DNA from 3 places in the Clostridium carnis genome. Region 1 is predicted to be linked to each of the others. Evidence: riboswitches for the same ligand, from Rfam matches in the RefSeq annotation. Region 1 holds a riboswitch; each other region holds the start of a gene.
What was found. Region 1 has a riboswitch for lysine ahead of lysA (diaminopimelate decarboxylase). Riboswitches for the same ligand answer to the same signal wherever they lie in the genome.

Region 1 (4,256 bases):
CATTTTTTAGTTAATCTCCTTTTTGAAAGTTGTTATTAATGGAATTAGTATCATTGCTACAAAGCCAGCTGCTAAACCATTATTATATAAATTAAGTCCACCATGAAGTGATCCTATATTTGTTACCATATTTAAGTGAAGAATTCCAGCTAGTATTCCTATTTTAAATCCAAATTTACCTGCAATTGGAGCAAGGGCTGTGGAAAATAAAATAGATAATAATAAAGTAGGCGAATTCATAGGAGCTACATGAAAATAAGATGCAATACAAGCACCTAAAACTATAGGTATTGTATTTTTTAAATGTTTTCCAAAGCAGCCAAATCCCATAATTGTAAATATACCTGCCATTGTAGGACCATTTAAATCTCCTTTAATAAGAATTACAAATAGTGTATAAAATAGTCCAAGTATTCCCATATTTATATAAGAAGCTTCTCCAAAGAGAAGGAAAAAGTCGCTAACTAGCCTACCAGTTTGCTTATTTATTTCAATAAGCTTTTCTTTAGGTTTATTACTAAAAATTAACCCAATAATTATTAAATATACAGATATTATAGTTAAAAATATTGTGAATTTAATATTAGAGCCAGTATGCCAAATAAGTCTTGTTTCAAAATTAATTCCAAAACCACGGAATATAGACATTAATAAAGTAGCAAATAATCCACCAGCAAAGCCTATATTATATAAATTATACCCATTATGAGATTTAATGCAATGGGATGCTATAGGAGCTAAAATAAATCCTGTAAAAATCCCAATTAAATACCCTAGAACTATACCTTGAAATGTTGAAAAATGCCCTGTAAAACTAAGTTGACTAACTGTTGGTGCAAGAGAAGTAGCTAAAAGAGCAACTAAAACATAATTTAAAAATGGTTCTTTTTGATATTTTGAAAATAAATATGTTCCTATGATTATTGGCCAAATATTTAATATATTTTTACCGAAAAAAGAGAAGCCTGTCATTAACCATAAGGCCATTATAGTAGACCCATTTGGTTTTATACCTATACATACAAGTATTAAAATAGAAATGCTACTTGTTAAAGCTGCATTTACTAAAGTTGCACCAATGCCTCCAACTTCAAAATAATCTGTAATTAAAATGTCTGGAGTAAATATTATAGACTTTAAGCCATTAAAAATCTCCTTGGGTGAGTCTATAAAAAGTGCAAAAATAATAAAAAATAAATACATTATTAGCAATACGATATATGGGGGATAGAGTTTCTTTTTTAAAGTCATTAGAAATCACCTCTCTTGTATAGTATTGTTTGAAAAATAATTATTAAAAGTAAAAAATTATAGTTGATAAATACCTTTGATTTGTGTAAAATTCGTAGGTATTGTTTTATTAAAAATAATATATTTAGATACAATTATTATACATATATAATTGCAAGTAATATCTTTAAATATAATTATAAAGTAGTATAATATAAATTGGAAATATAAAGTGGTAAATAATTAAAAATCATAAGCAATAGGGGGAGCATATGGAAGTTAAAAAGACCAAACAAGTACCAGAAATTAAGGGGATATTAAGAAGTCATGTAGTTGAAGTGCCAACTTGTATAAGAGATTGCACTGGAATAAAAATCTTTGGTAAGAGAATAAAATCGTTATTGTTTACTACAGATGTTGCTATTATAAGAAATACAAATGCAGATGCTATAATAGCAGTTTATCCATTTACTCCTCAGCCTCTAATAACACAAGCTTTAGTAATGGCTGCTGATGTTCCAGTATTTTGTGGCGTTGGAGGAGGAATAACACAAGGCAAGAGAGTTGTTAACCTTTCCCTAGATGCAGAGTTTAAAGGAGCAATGGGCGTTGTAGTTAATGCACCAACATCAAATGAAATAGTAAAAAGTATTAGAGAAACTATTGATATACCAGTAATTGTAACGGTAGTTTCAGAATGTGAGAATATTAGAGAAAGAATTGATGCTGGAGCAACAATTCTTAATGTATCAGGTGGGAAAAATACACCTAAAATAGTTAGAAAAATAAGAGAAGAATTCCCTATATTCCCCATTATGGCAACTGGTGGACCAACAGAGGAGACAATTATTGAAACAATAGAAGCTGGAGCTAATGCTATAACATATACCCCACCATCATCAGGAGAAAAAATGGGAGAGTTAATGGATAAATATAGAGGTGAATGAAAGTTACTTAATAAAAAAAAAATTCTGAAAATAAATATAGAATAATTTTGTAAAAAGTGTATAATAATATTAATAGAAAGATTTAAGAGATTAAATATAAAATTTAGTTTCTCACTTTAAAAGAATTACCAAGGTAGAGGAGCTGTTATAAAGAGTATCTATGATTAGCCGGCAGGCTTCGAGGCATAGAGAAAGGGATAATAGCCGAAGAGATATCAATGCTAAAAGTTATTTCTGGGTATGTATATAATATATACATAACTGTCACGTAAGTGGAGAGCTACAATGGCATTAAATTGCAAAATTATGAATTAGGTAAATACCTAAAAGTATTTATAAATAAAATACTAACATAATTATAGCTATCATTAAACTTATGTAAGTCTACCACTATGGATAATTCCGTAGTGGATTTTTTATTATTAAAAAAATAGATAGTTAAAATGGAGGTAAATTATGAGACTATTTGGGGCAAGTCGATGTAAAGGAAATGATTTAGTAATTGGAGGTATTAGTGCAAAGGAGCTAGCAAAGAATTATGGAACTCCATTATATGTAATGGATGAGCAATTAATTATTGATACCTGTAGAAGCTATTATAAAAATTTTAAATGTAGAGAAACTGGAAATAGAGTTGCCTTTGCAGGAAAAGCATTTTTAACAGTAGCAATGTGCAAGTTAATAAAAGAAGAGGGGCTTTTTTTAGATGTTGTTTCAGGGGGAGAGTTATATACTGCTTATAAGGCAGAATTTCCATTGGAAAATATATATTTTCATGGAAACAATAAAACAATAGATGAAATAGAACTGGGAGTAAAACTTGGAGTTGGTAGATTTATAGTTGATAATCTTTTAGAACTTGAAAAGGTAAATACAATAGCCAGAAAGTATAAAAAAGTTCAAAAGATATACCTAAGGTTAACTCCAGGTATAGAGGCTCACACACATGATTATATAAAGACAGGACAAATAGATTCTAAGTTTGGGTTTGCGCCAGTTGGTAATATAATTTTAGATGCAGTTAAAACTGCATTAGAATTTGATAACATTGAACTAGTAGGGTTACACTGTCATATAGGATCACAAATTTTTGAAACTGAACCCTTTGGTGATGCAGCAGAAGTTATGTTAAACTTTATTAATACTATCAAGCAAGAAACAGGACATTTAATTGAAGAGTTAGATTTAGGTGGAGGTTTTGGTATTTATTATTCAGAAGGTGATAAGCCAAAGGAAACTGAGGAATATTGCAATGTAATATTAAATAGAGTAGATGAAGTATGTAAAAAGTTATGTCTTAAAAGACCAATTTTAACTATAGAGCCAGGTAGATCAATTGTCGCTAATGCAGGGACTACATTATATACAGTAGGATCTATAAAAGAGATACCTGATATAAGAACTTATGTAGCTGTAGATGGAGGAATGACAGATAATATTAGACCAGCATTATATGGTGCAAAGTATGAAGCTGTTATTGCTAATAAAGTAAATGATAAATTAACAGAAAAAGTAACAATAGCAGGCAAGTGTTGTGAGTCAGGAGATATACTTTTAAAAGATATTAAAATACAAAAAGCTGAGAGTGGAGATATATTAGCAGTATTTTCAACAGGAGCATATGGATTTTCAATGTCTAATAAATATAATAAAAATTTAAGACCAGCAGTTATATTTGTAAGAAACGGAGAGGCAAAAGTTGTTGTTAAAAGACAAAGTTATGAAGAATTATTAGAAGGAGAGCTATAGAAAGTATTATATAAGCTTAAAATAAAGCAAAAGCTATTTGATTTTTATTTTATCAAATAGCTTTTTATTTTAATAATGTGTAAAAAAATTTAACTGACACAAAGCTGATATTTAAATTTAAATCAAATGTGTTATACTAAAATATAAGTATAAAAAAAGAGAGGTGAATAACAACAGGATTGTTATATTATATGGAAAAACAACTTTTTATTGTAGATAGAATTGAAGGTGAATATATAGTTTTAGAAGCACCTAATAATAAAATTATTAATATAGATAAAAAAGAATTAACAGATAATATAAAAGAGGGAGATATATTAATTAAAAAAG
Region 2 (4,256 bases), 1.6 Mb from region 1:
AGAAATAATAGCTTACATAATGAAAAATTATGAAATAATAGATTTTTCAATAAAAGAAACTAGTATAGAGGATATTATAAAGAAGATTTATAGAAATGAGGTGTAGATATGAGTAAGTTTAAAGGAGTAAAATCATATCTAACATTTGCAAGAAATTCTTTTCAAAGAAATTTATCATATAGAGCTAATGCTATTATATTTTTCTTTGGAGAATTAATGATACTTGCAGTAACATACTATCTTTGGAAAGCAATATATAGTAGTTCAGAAGTAGATATAATTAATGGATTTACACTTAATGAAATGATTATTTATGTTCTTATTTCTTTTATTACAGGTGCAATAGTAAATGCTGATGTAGCTCATTTAATAAGCAGAGAAGTTAAAGATGGATCAATTGCTATAAATTTAATTAGACCTATAAATTTTGAAAAAAGAATGCTATTTGAAGGTTTAGGAAATTTATTATATAACTTTATTGTAGTTTTTATAATAGGATTTTTTGCAGTTACATTTTTGTTTTTTAAATATACTGGAAATATTAATTTACTTAATATTATTTTTTATTTTATAAGTATCTTTTTAGGGTTTATAATTAGTTTTTATTATAGTTATGCCTTTGGTCTTTTATCTTTTAAAATAACAAATATGTGGGGATTATCACAAATTATGCAGGCTATAATCCAGTTGCTTTCAGGAGCATTAATTCCAATTACCTTCTTTCCAAATTGGTTACAAAATATTTTTAATATTCTTCCATTTGGCTCTATGATTTATACTCCAAGTATGATTTATTTAGGAAAACTAACATATATGGAAAGTATAAATGCTATGTTTATACAGCTAATATGGGTTTGTGTTTTAGCTTTTATAGCTAGAAGTATGTGGAAATCATTAATTAAAGAATTAACTATTTTAGGAGGGTAGATCATGTGGAAATATATAAGATTATATTTTAAGTTTTTGCAGCAATATATTAAAAGTTTAATGGAATATAGAACAGATTTTATATTAGGACTTATTGGGTTTATCCTTGTACAATTTACAGGAGTAATTTTTATTAGACTTATATTTAATGTAATACCAACTTTAGAAGGATGGAGTTTTTATGAAATATTATTTATATATGGTTTTGCTCAAATACCTAGAGGGATAGATCATGTATTTACAGATTATTTATGGATATTTAGTTGGAAAACAATAGTTAAGGGAGAATTTGATAAATATTTATTAAGACCTTTAAATCCTTTATTTCAAGTTATTTCAGAAAGTTTTCAACCAGATGGTTTTGGGGAAATTATAATAGGAGTTTCTTTAGTTGGAATATCATCAAGTAAACTTGGAATTAATTATAATATAAAGGTAGTTACTTTATTTGTTTTTACTGTTTTTTGTGCCACTTTAATATATACAGCTATAAAGCTCGCAACAACTTCTTTAGCTTTTTGGGTTAAATTTGCACAGTCATATTTATTTATGGCATATCAAATAAGTTCTTTTGCTAAATATCCTATAAAAATATATAATTCAGGAATTAAATTTATTTTAACATTTATAATTCCATTTGCTTTTACTGGATATTTTCCAGGCGCTTATTTTATAGGAAAGGGAAGTTTTAAAACAGGAGTTATTTTACCTTGTGTAGTTAGCTTAATATCAATTATAGTAGCTTATTTTATTTGGTTAAGTGGTATAAGAGTATATGAAAGTGCTGGAAGTTAAATTATAAGATATTATAGGGTTAAATTAAATACTTGAAAATAATGCCTTTGACTTTTTTTAGATATTTGTTACAATAGCATGTGAAAATATAATAGGTAAGATAGAGGTTGCATCAATAAAGAGTAACATTAAGGAGTTAAGCACGAAGAGATAATGTAAAAGGTATTGATGCCGAAGTGTAAGATTTAAGCTTTAAGATTTTACATTGGGTTTGTATAAAATATATACAAAACTGTCACAATAAATATTGTGAAGCGCTATCTTTGTGTTTGTAAAAGTTTTATACCAAGTACAAGCTCGAAGAATAGTCTTTGAGCCTATTTTTTTATCTTAAAACATAGGAGAAGAAAACATATGAAAAACAATAATTTAAAAAAAGAAATTAGCTTATTTATGGCTACAATGCTTGTTTGTGGAAATATGATAGGCTCAGGGGTATTTATGTTACCGGCAACTCTTGCAGAGGTATCAGGGCCTTTTGCCACATTAATAGCATGGGGAATTACATCAATTGGATCAATATTAATAGCAATTTCTTTTGCAAATCTTGGTTCTAAATATCCAGCTACAGGTGGAGCATATCAATATACTAAAGAAGCTTTTGGGGAGTTTGTAGGTTTTTTAAGTGCATGGCTTTATTGGAATGGTTCTTGGATAGGGAATGCGGCTATAATAGTAGCATTATCTAGTTATAGTGCAGCTGTAATACCAGCTCTTAATAAACCAATAATATCTATAATTTATACAAGTTCAATATTATGGATTTTTACTATAATAAATATAGTAGGTGTAAAAAAAGCAGGAAAGATTCAATCTTTTGCAACTGTTTTTAAAATAGTATTTTTTGCATTATTTATAATAGTAGCATTTTTAAATTTTGATTCATCAAATTTAATGCCTTTATTACCAGCAGAAAAGGGATTAAATACAGTACCATTAGCTGCAGCTTCAACTTTATGGGCTTTTGTTGGACTTGAAAGTGCTACAGTTACGGCAGGAGAAATTAGTAATCCAGAAAAAAATGTAAAAAAGAGTACTATTTATGGTATGTTAATTGCATCTATTATTTATATACTAATAAGTATTGCTAGTATGGGAGCTATGCCTAATGATAAACTTGCAGCAAGTTCAGCACCACTTACAGATATACTAACTAATATATTAGGAACATCAATAGGAAAACCATTAACTATAGCAGTAATTGTATGTATATTAGGAACCTACTATAGGATGGTTATTATCTACAGCGAGAGTTGCTTATGCAGCAGGGGAAGATGGAGTATTTCCAAAATACTTTGGAGAATTACATCCAAAGTATGCAACACCAGCAAAAGCTTTAATAACAGGATCTATTTTAGTAAATATACTTTTAGTAATGAACTATCAAAAAAGTATGGTATCAGCATTTACATTTATAACAATACTTGCAACGTTAGCATTTTTACCAATTTATTTACTAACAGCAGCAGCAGAAATAATGTTAATGTTTAAGGGACATAAAGAATTTAACTTTAGAATATTTATAAAAAAATCTTTGATTCCAATATTAGCATTTGTTTATACAATATGGACTATATATGGATCAGGTGCTGAAACTGTAATGTGGGGATTTATATTAATGTTACTAGGAGTTCCATTTTATATATATAATCATCACAAAAATAAAATTAGTAATTAGAAATATAATTATAAGAATATTTAATATTAACTGAAATACAAAGGCAGATTTAGTATAATACGAATCTGCCTTTTTTAGTTTTAAATAAATAAATTTTTAATTTAGGGGTAAATTATTTTTGAGCAAGAAAATTAAGGAGGAATTTAAAATGAAATTTAGATCACTTATTTTATCATTAATCCTTGGAGTTACTTTATTAGTTGGGTGTGGTAAAACAACTAAGGAAGAAGTACAAAATAATGAAAAAACTCCACAAATTACAGATGAAGCTCCAGATGTAGTTACTTCTCCATCAAGAGTAACTGATGAAGCAACTTTAGAAAAAGCATCTAAAGAAAGTTGGATTATAATATTAGAAAAAGATGTAAGTACAAATAAAGATGTAGTTTTAGAAGGTGGATTATATAAAGCTGATAAAGAAGATATAAGTAAAAAGGTTCCTACTTCACGTGTTTTAGCATTATATAAAAAAGCTGAAGATAAGACAATAGAAGCTACGTACACTTTAACTACTCCTAAATTAATAATAAAAGATGAAAATGCTAAAATTGAAGGTGGAACTATTAAAGGCGATGTATATATTGAAAAAAATGGTGTAAAACTAGAGGATGCTACAATTGAAGGAAATGTATACTTTAAAACTGAAGAAGCTAAAGGATCTTTTCATTTAAGTGAAAAATCTAAGGTAACAGGAAGCATGGAAGTAAAATAATAAATAAAAAAGGTCTTATTCTTAATTGAAATAAGACCTTTTTTGTGGGAAAATAAGTTGTTGGAGTTATGTGCCATGTAATTAATATTAAAAGACATAATATTAACAAAAGGATTATATTTCTTAGGGGGATCAAAATATGGA
Region 3 (4,256 bases), 290 kb from region 1:
AGCAACTAAAAGTGTACCTGCTGATCCAGTAAATCCTGAAATATATGCTCTACCTTTATAATACTCACATACATATTCACTTTGATGAGGATCACTACTTGGTATTATATAATGAGTTATATTATTTTTTTTCATTATTTGTCTTAGTTTATTTATATTTTCCATTCTATTGCCCCCTTAATTTTCATAATATAATTATACATTACATATCAGTAATTATATTATATATTCTGTTTATTTAAAATTTATTTTATATTCTGAAAACTTTGTTGAATAGTGAGATTTTTTTTTATATAATTTAATATATGGTATTTAAAAGGAGGAACTTATATGGGAGACTTATTGAAATTCAAAAAATTTTTAGTAGAGGCTAAACAAAATACTTATGCTTCTGGTATAAAAAGAGAAGAGCCTTCTAGGCCAAGCTCTAAAGATTATGCTTTTAAAAAATATAATTACTACTATCTAGATAGCTATGTTGGTAATAAAAATTTCATTGGTGAAGAATTAATTTGGCATAATGAAAAGGTTTGTTGGGGAATGAATTATAAAGGACAACTTTTAACTGATGATATTCCAAGTGGATTTTCTTCTTTTTTAAAGAAGGCATTAAAAAATGTTAGCTCTGAATCACCTTTTAGAGGTCCAAAATATTTAGAGGATGATGATTTTATATATGAATGTAACTGGGATGGAGATGTTAGTTCTTTTAACGGAGTAGAAACTATAAAACATAATGGCAATGAAATATTTAAACTTCACTTCCATGGTGGAAAACTTCATTAAATTGAAAAAGGTAGAAGAGTTTTATTCTTCTACCTTTTGGTTTATTAAGCTTAATTATATTTTAAATCTAATTCCTATATATTATAAAAATTTTTTGTATATATTTTCTAGTTATTCTGCTTTTACTTCTACTTTCTTTCCTAACAATTGAACCCCTATAAATACTGCTAATAAGGATATTGGTAAAACAATATACCATGGTAATCCAAATCCTGCTGGTATATATCCAAATACTACTGTTATAGATGCTATAAATAATGAATACCACATTTGTGTCTTAACGTGAGCTATATGATTACATCCAGCTCCCATTGAAGAAAGTATAGTTGTATCTGATATTGGTGAGCAATGATCCCCAAATATTGCTCCTGTTAGTACGGCACTTGTACTTACTATAACATAACTCATATCTGGATTTATTGAATATGCTAGTGGAATTGCTAGTGGCATTAATATCCCCATAGTTCCATATGCTGTTCCCGTTGCAAATGATATTACTGCTCCAAGCATAAATATTAAACTTGGTAATAAGAAATATGGAAGTGATCCTGATAACATAGAAACTAGATATTTTGCAGTTCCTAAATCTTTAATTACTGATCCTAATGACCATGCTAATATTAATATAACTCCAGTTATAATTAATGGTTTCATTCCATCTATCCAAGTGTCAATAGCTTCTGATAAAGTAAATATTTTTTTAAATACTCCCATTGCTATAGCTACTATACTAGCTATTAATGCAGATTGGAATAATGCTACTGAAGCATCTGAATTACCAAAAATCTTTTGTATTGCTTCAAGGGATGTTGGTGAATTAGTTATTAATTGCTGTATAGCTATATCTTCTCCCCCCATTATAGTAGTATATCCACTATAATAGAAACAAATTAATGCTGTAATTACTAAAGTTCCTATTGGAATTATAGCATTCCATACACTTAATTTAACGCCTTCTTTTGGCTCTAGATCTGAATTATCAAGTGTATTTTTATTGTCTTCTATAGCAACTTCATCTTCTAAATGAAGCTTTCTTCTTCTTGCTGCTATTTCAGCTTTATACATTGGTCCAAAATCCTTTAAAAGTAATGATGTTATAAATACAAATGCTATAATTAATATGTTATAGAATCTATATGGTATTGTTTGTAGGAATATTCCAAAAGCATCTACTTGTTGACCTATTCCATTTGCAAACGCATCATTTATTAAACCAACCTCAAGTCCTATCCATGTTGAAATAATAGCTAGTCCTGCTATTGGTGCTGCCGTAGCATCAATTATAAATGCTAATCTCTCTCTAGATATATTCATTTTATCTGCTACTGGCTTCATTATAGGTCCAACTATTAATGAATTTGCATAGTCATCAAAAAACACTGCTATTCCTAATAATAAAGTTACCATTTGAGCACTTCGAGCAGTTTTAGCTTTTTTAGCTAATGCCTCAGCAATAGCTTTAGCTCCACCCATTTTAGCTACTAAATGAATAACACCTCCAATAGCTAATACTTGTAATATAATACCTGCATTCCATGGATCTGCAAGAGAATTTAATGCTCTAGAAACAAAATCTATGAATGATTGAATAAAAGCCCCCCCCAAACTATTATTAGTTAACTGCACTAAAAAAGTTCCTGATAATACCCCAATAAATAATGATATTATAACGTTCTTAGTTAAAAATGCTAACACTATGGCAATTATTGGTGGTATTAAAGTTAGTAACCCATAATGATCTGCATTTTTAGTTGCCGCATCTACCTCCGCTGCAAAAACTACCGATGTCGATAGAACTAACATCATAATAGTCATCAAAAATACCCTTAAATTTCTGTTGTTTTTCATTTTAATTTCTCCCTTCTAATTATTGTGAATAATTAAAAAGTAGTAAAAAAGAGCCTTGAGTTTTCACTCAAGGCTCTAGATATACTTCAAATAATATACTAAAAAATCCTCAAATAATAGCTCACCACAAAATTTTGTGACAGTGTTGCACATATTTTATGCAACCCCAGCTATACAACCTTAAAGCATTAGTTGTATGCTTCGGCGATAACTCCTTTCCTACTAAATCTTAGTGCTTACCTCATTAGCAGTACTATTAATTAACGCGCCTCTACTCTTTTTATTATTCACGTTTAATTAAATTATATAGATATTATTACTTTCATGCAATATCTCTTATTACATATTCAGAAAATTTTAACATTTAAAGCTTAATTACTTTTCATAAATGCTTCTATGTCCTCTACTGTTTTTATCATATTTTTTGTTAAGATATCATAGCCATCTTCCGTTATAAGTATATCATCTTCTATTCTTATACCTATACCCTCTTCTTGTATATAAATTCCCGGTTCAACAGTATAAACCATTCCAGCTTCAAATGTTACATCTCTATTTGGCATATCTGAATCATGAGTATCCATTCCTAAACTATGTCCTATACTATGATAATAATACTTTGTAACATCTTCTTTATTTGTTATTAAACCTAGTGAAATACACTCATCTGCAATCCAATCCTTAGCCTGTTTATTAAGTTCTAAAAATTTCACTCCTGGCTTCATTGACTTAATTACCTTTTCATTAACTCTTAAAACAGCATTATAAACTTCTTTTTGTCTATCAGAAAATACTCCATTTATAGGAAATGTCCTTGATATATCTCCATTATAGTAATTATGTTGAGCTCCTAAATCAAATAAAATTAAATCTCCATCTTTTAATTCTGAATTATTATCAACATAATGAAGTATTGTTGCATTTTCCCCTGCAGCTGCTATTGTTTTAAAGGCAAAATCTTTAACTCCATTACTCTTACAAACAAAATCAAAATATGCCTCTAATTCATACTCTTTTAATCCAGCCTTTGAGCTCTTCATTAACAGATTTACACCCTCTATTGTAATATCTATAGCTTTTTGTATTTCAGCTATCTCTTCTTTTGTTTTTACAAGCCTATATCTAGATATAATACTATAAATATTCTTTATATTTAATTGTGGATATTTCCTGCATATTTCCCTAGAAAACTCCTCTGAAATACTTAATCTTGAACTATAGTTATCTCTTTCTAAATCTAAATATAAATTTAATTCTTCTCTTTGTGATATTATTCTATTTATAAAAGAGTCTATATTACTTTTATAATCAACATCGTTAATTTCACAAACATCAAATACTTCTTGTTTTCTTATAGATTTGCCTTCCCATTTTTCAGCTATTGGATCTATATCCTTTATAAATAACTTGGAATTTTTCTCTCCATTTATTTTACTCATAACTAAAATATGATTTTCTTCCGCTATTCCTGTTAAATAATAAAAATTTCTATTTGGAGTAAACTGATATTTTTCGTCTGCAGTTTTTTTAGGTGCATTTCCTGCAAACAATATGACAATAGAATTATCCTTTATATCATTTAATACTTTTTCTCTATTATTTTTATAAAATTCCTTATTCAA

Region 2: it holds a riboswitch for lysine, as region 1 does, so the genes downstream of both, ACYQ1T_RS12355 (APC family permease) here and lysA (diaminopimelate decarboxylase) in region 1, are expected to answer to the same signal.
Region 3: it holds a riboswitch for lysine, as region 1 does, so the genes downstream of both, ACYQ1T_RS05625 (Na+/H+ antiporter NhaC family protein) here and lysA (diaminopimelate decarboxylase) in region 1, are expected to answer to the same signal.

The regions. Positions count from the first base shown of each region.
Region 1 is NZ_BAAHYS010000001.1:922,329-926,584, reverse strand. It holds gene ACYQ1T_RS04280 (hypothetical protein) at 1-3, opposite strand, end outside; gene ACYQ1T_RS04275 (DUF1576 domain-containing protein) at 7-1,203, opposite strand; gene ACYQ1T_RS04270 (hydrolase) at 1,503-2,177, shown strand; lysine riboswitch at 2,304-2,468, shown strand; gene lysA (diaminopimelate decarboxylase) at 2,634-3,926, shown strand; gene ACYQ1T_RS04260 (DUF3006 domain-containing protein) at 4,118-4,256, shown strand, end outside.
Region 2 is NZ_BAAHYS010000001.1:2,561,714-2,565,969, forward strand. It holds gene ACYQ1T_RS12340 (ABC transporter ATP-binding protein) at 1-106, shown strand, start outside; gene ACYQ1T_RS12345 (ABC transporter permease) at 109-927, shown strand; gene ACYQ1T_RS12350 (ABC transporter permease) at 931-1,722, shown strand; lysine riboswitch at 1,816-1,990, shown strand; partial or broken gene ACYQ1T_RS12355 (APC family permease) at 2,077-3,400, shown strand; gene ACYQ1T_RS12360 (hypothetical protein) at 3,549-4,112, shown strand; gene mprF (bifunctional lysylphosphatidylglycerol flippase/synthetase MprF) at 4,252-4,256, shown strand, end outside.
Region 3 is NZ_BAAHYS010000001.1:1,213,558-1,217,813, forward strand. It holds gene ACYQ1T_RS05615 (aminopeptidase P family protein) at 1-165, opposite strand, end outside; gene ACYQ1T_RS05620 (DUF5680 domain-containing protein) at 331-786, shown strand; gene ACYQ1T_RS05625 (Na+/H+ antiporter NhaC family protein) at 898-2,634, opposite strand; lysine riboswitch at 2,744-2,916, opposite strand; gene ACYQ1T_RS05630 (aminopeptidase P family protein) at 3,006-4,256, opposite strand; gene ACYQ1T_RS05635 (ACT domain-containing protein) at 4,253-4,256, opposite strand, start outside.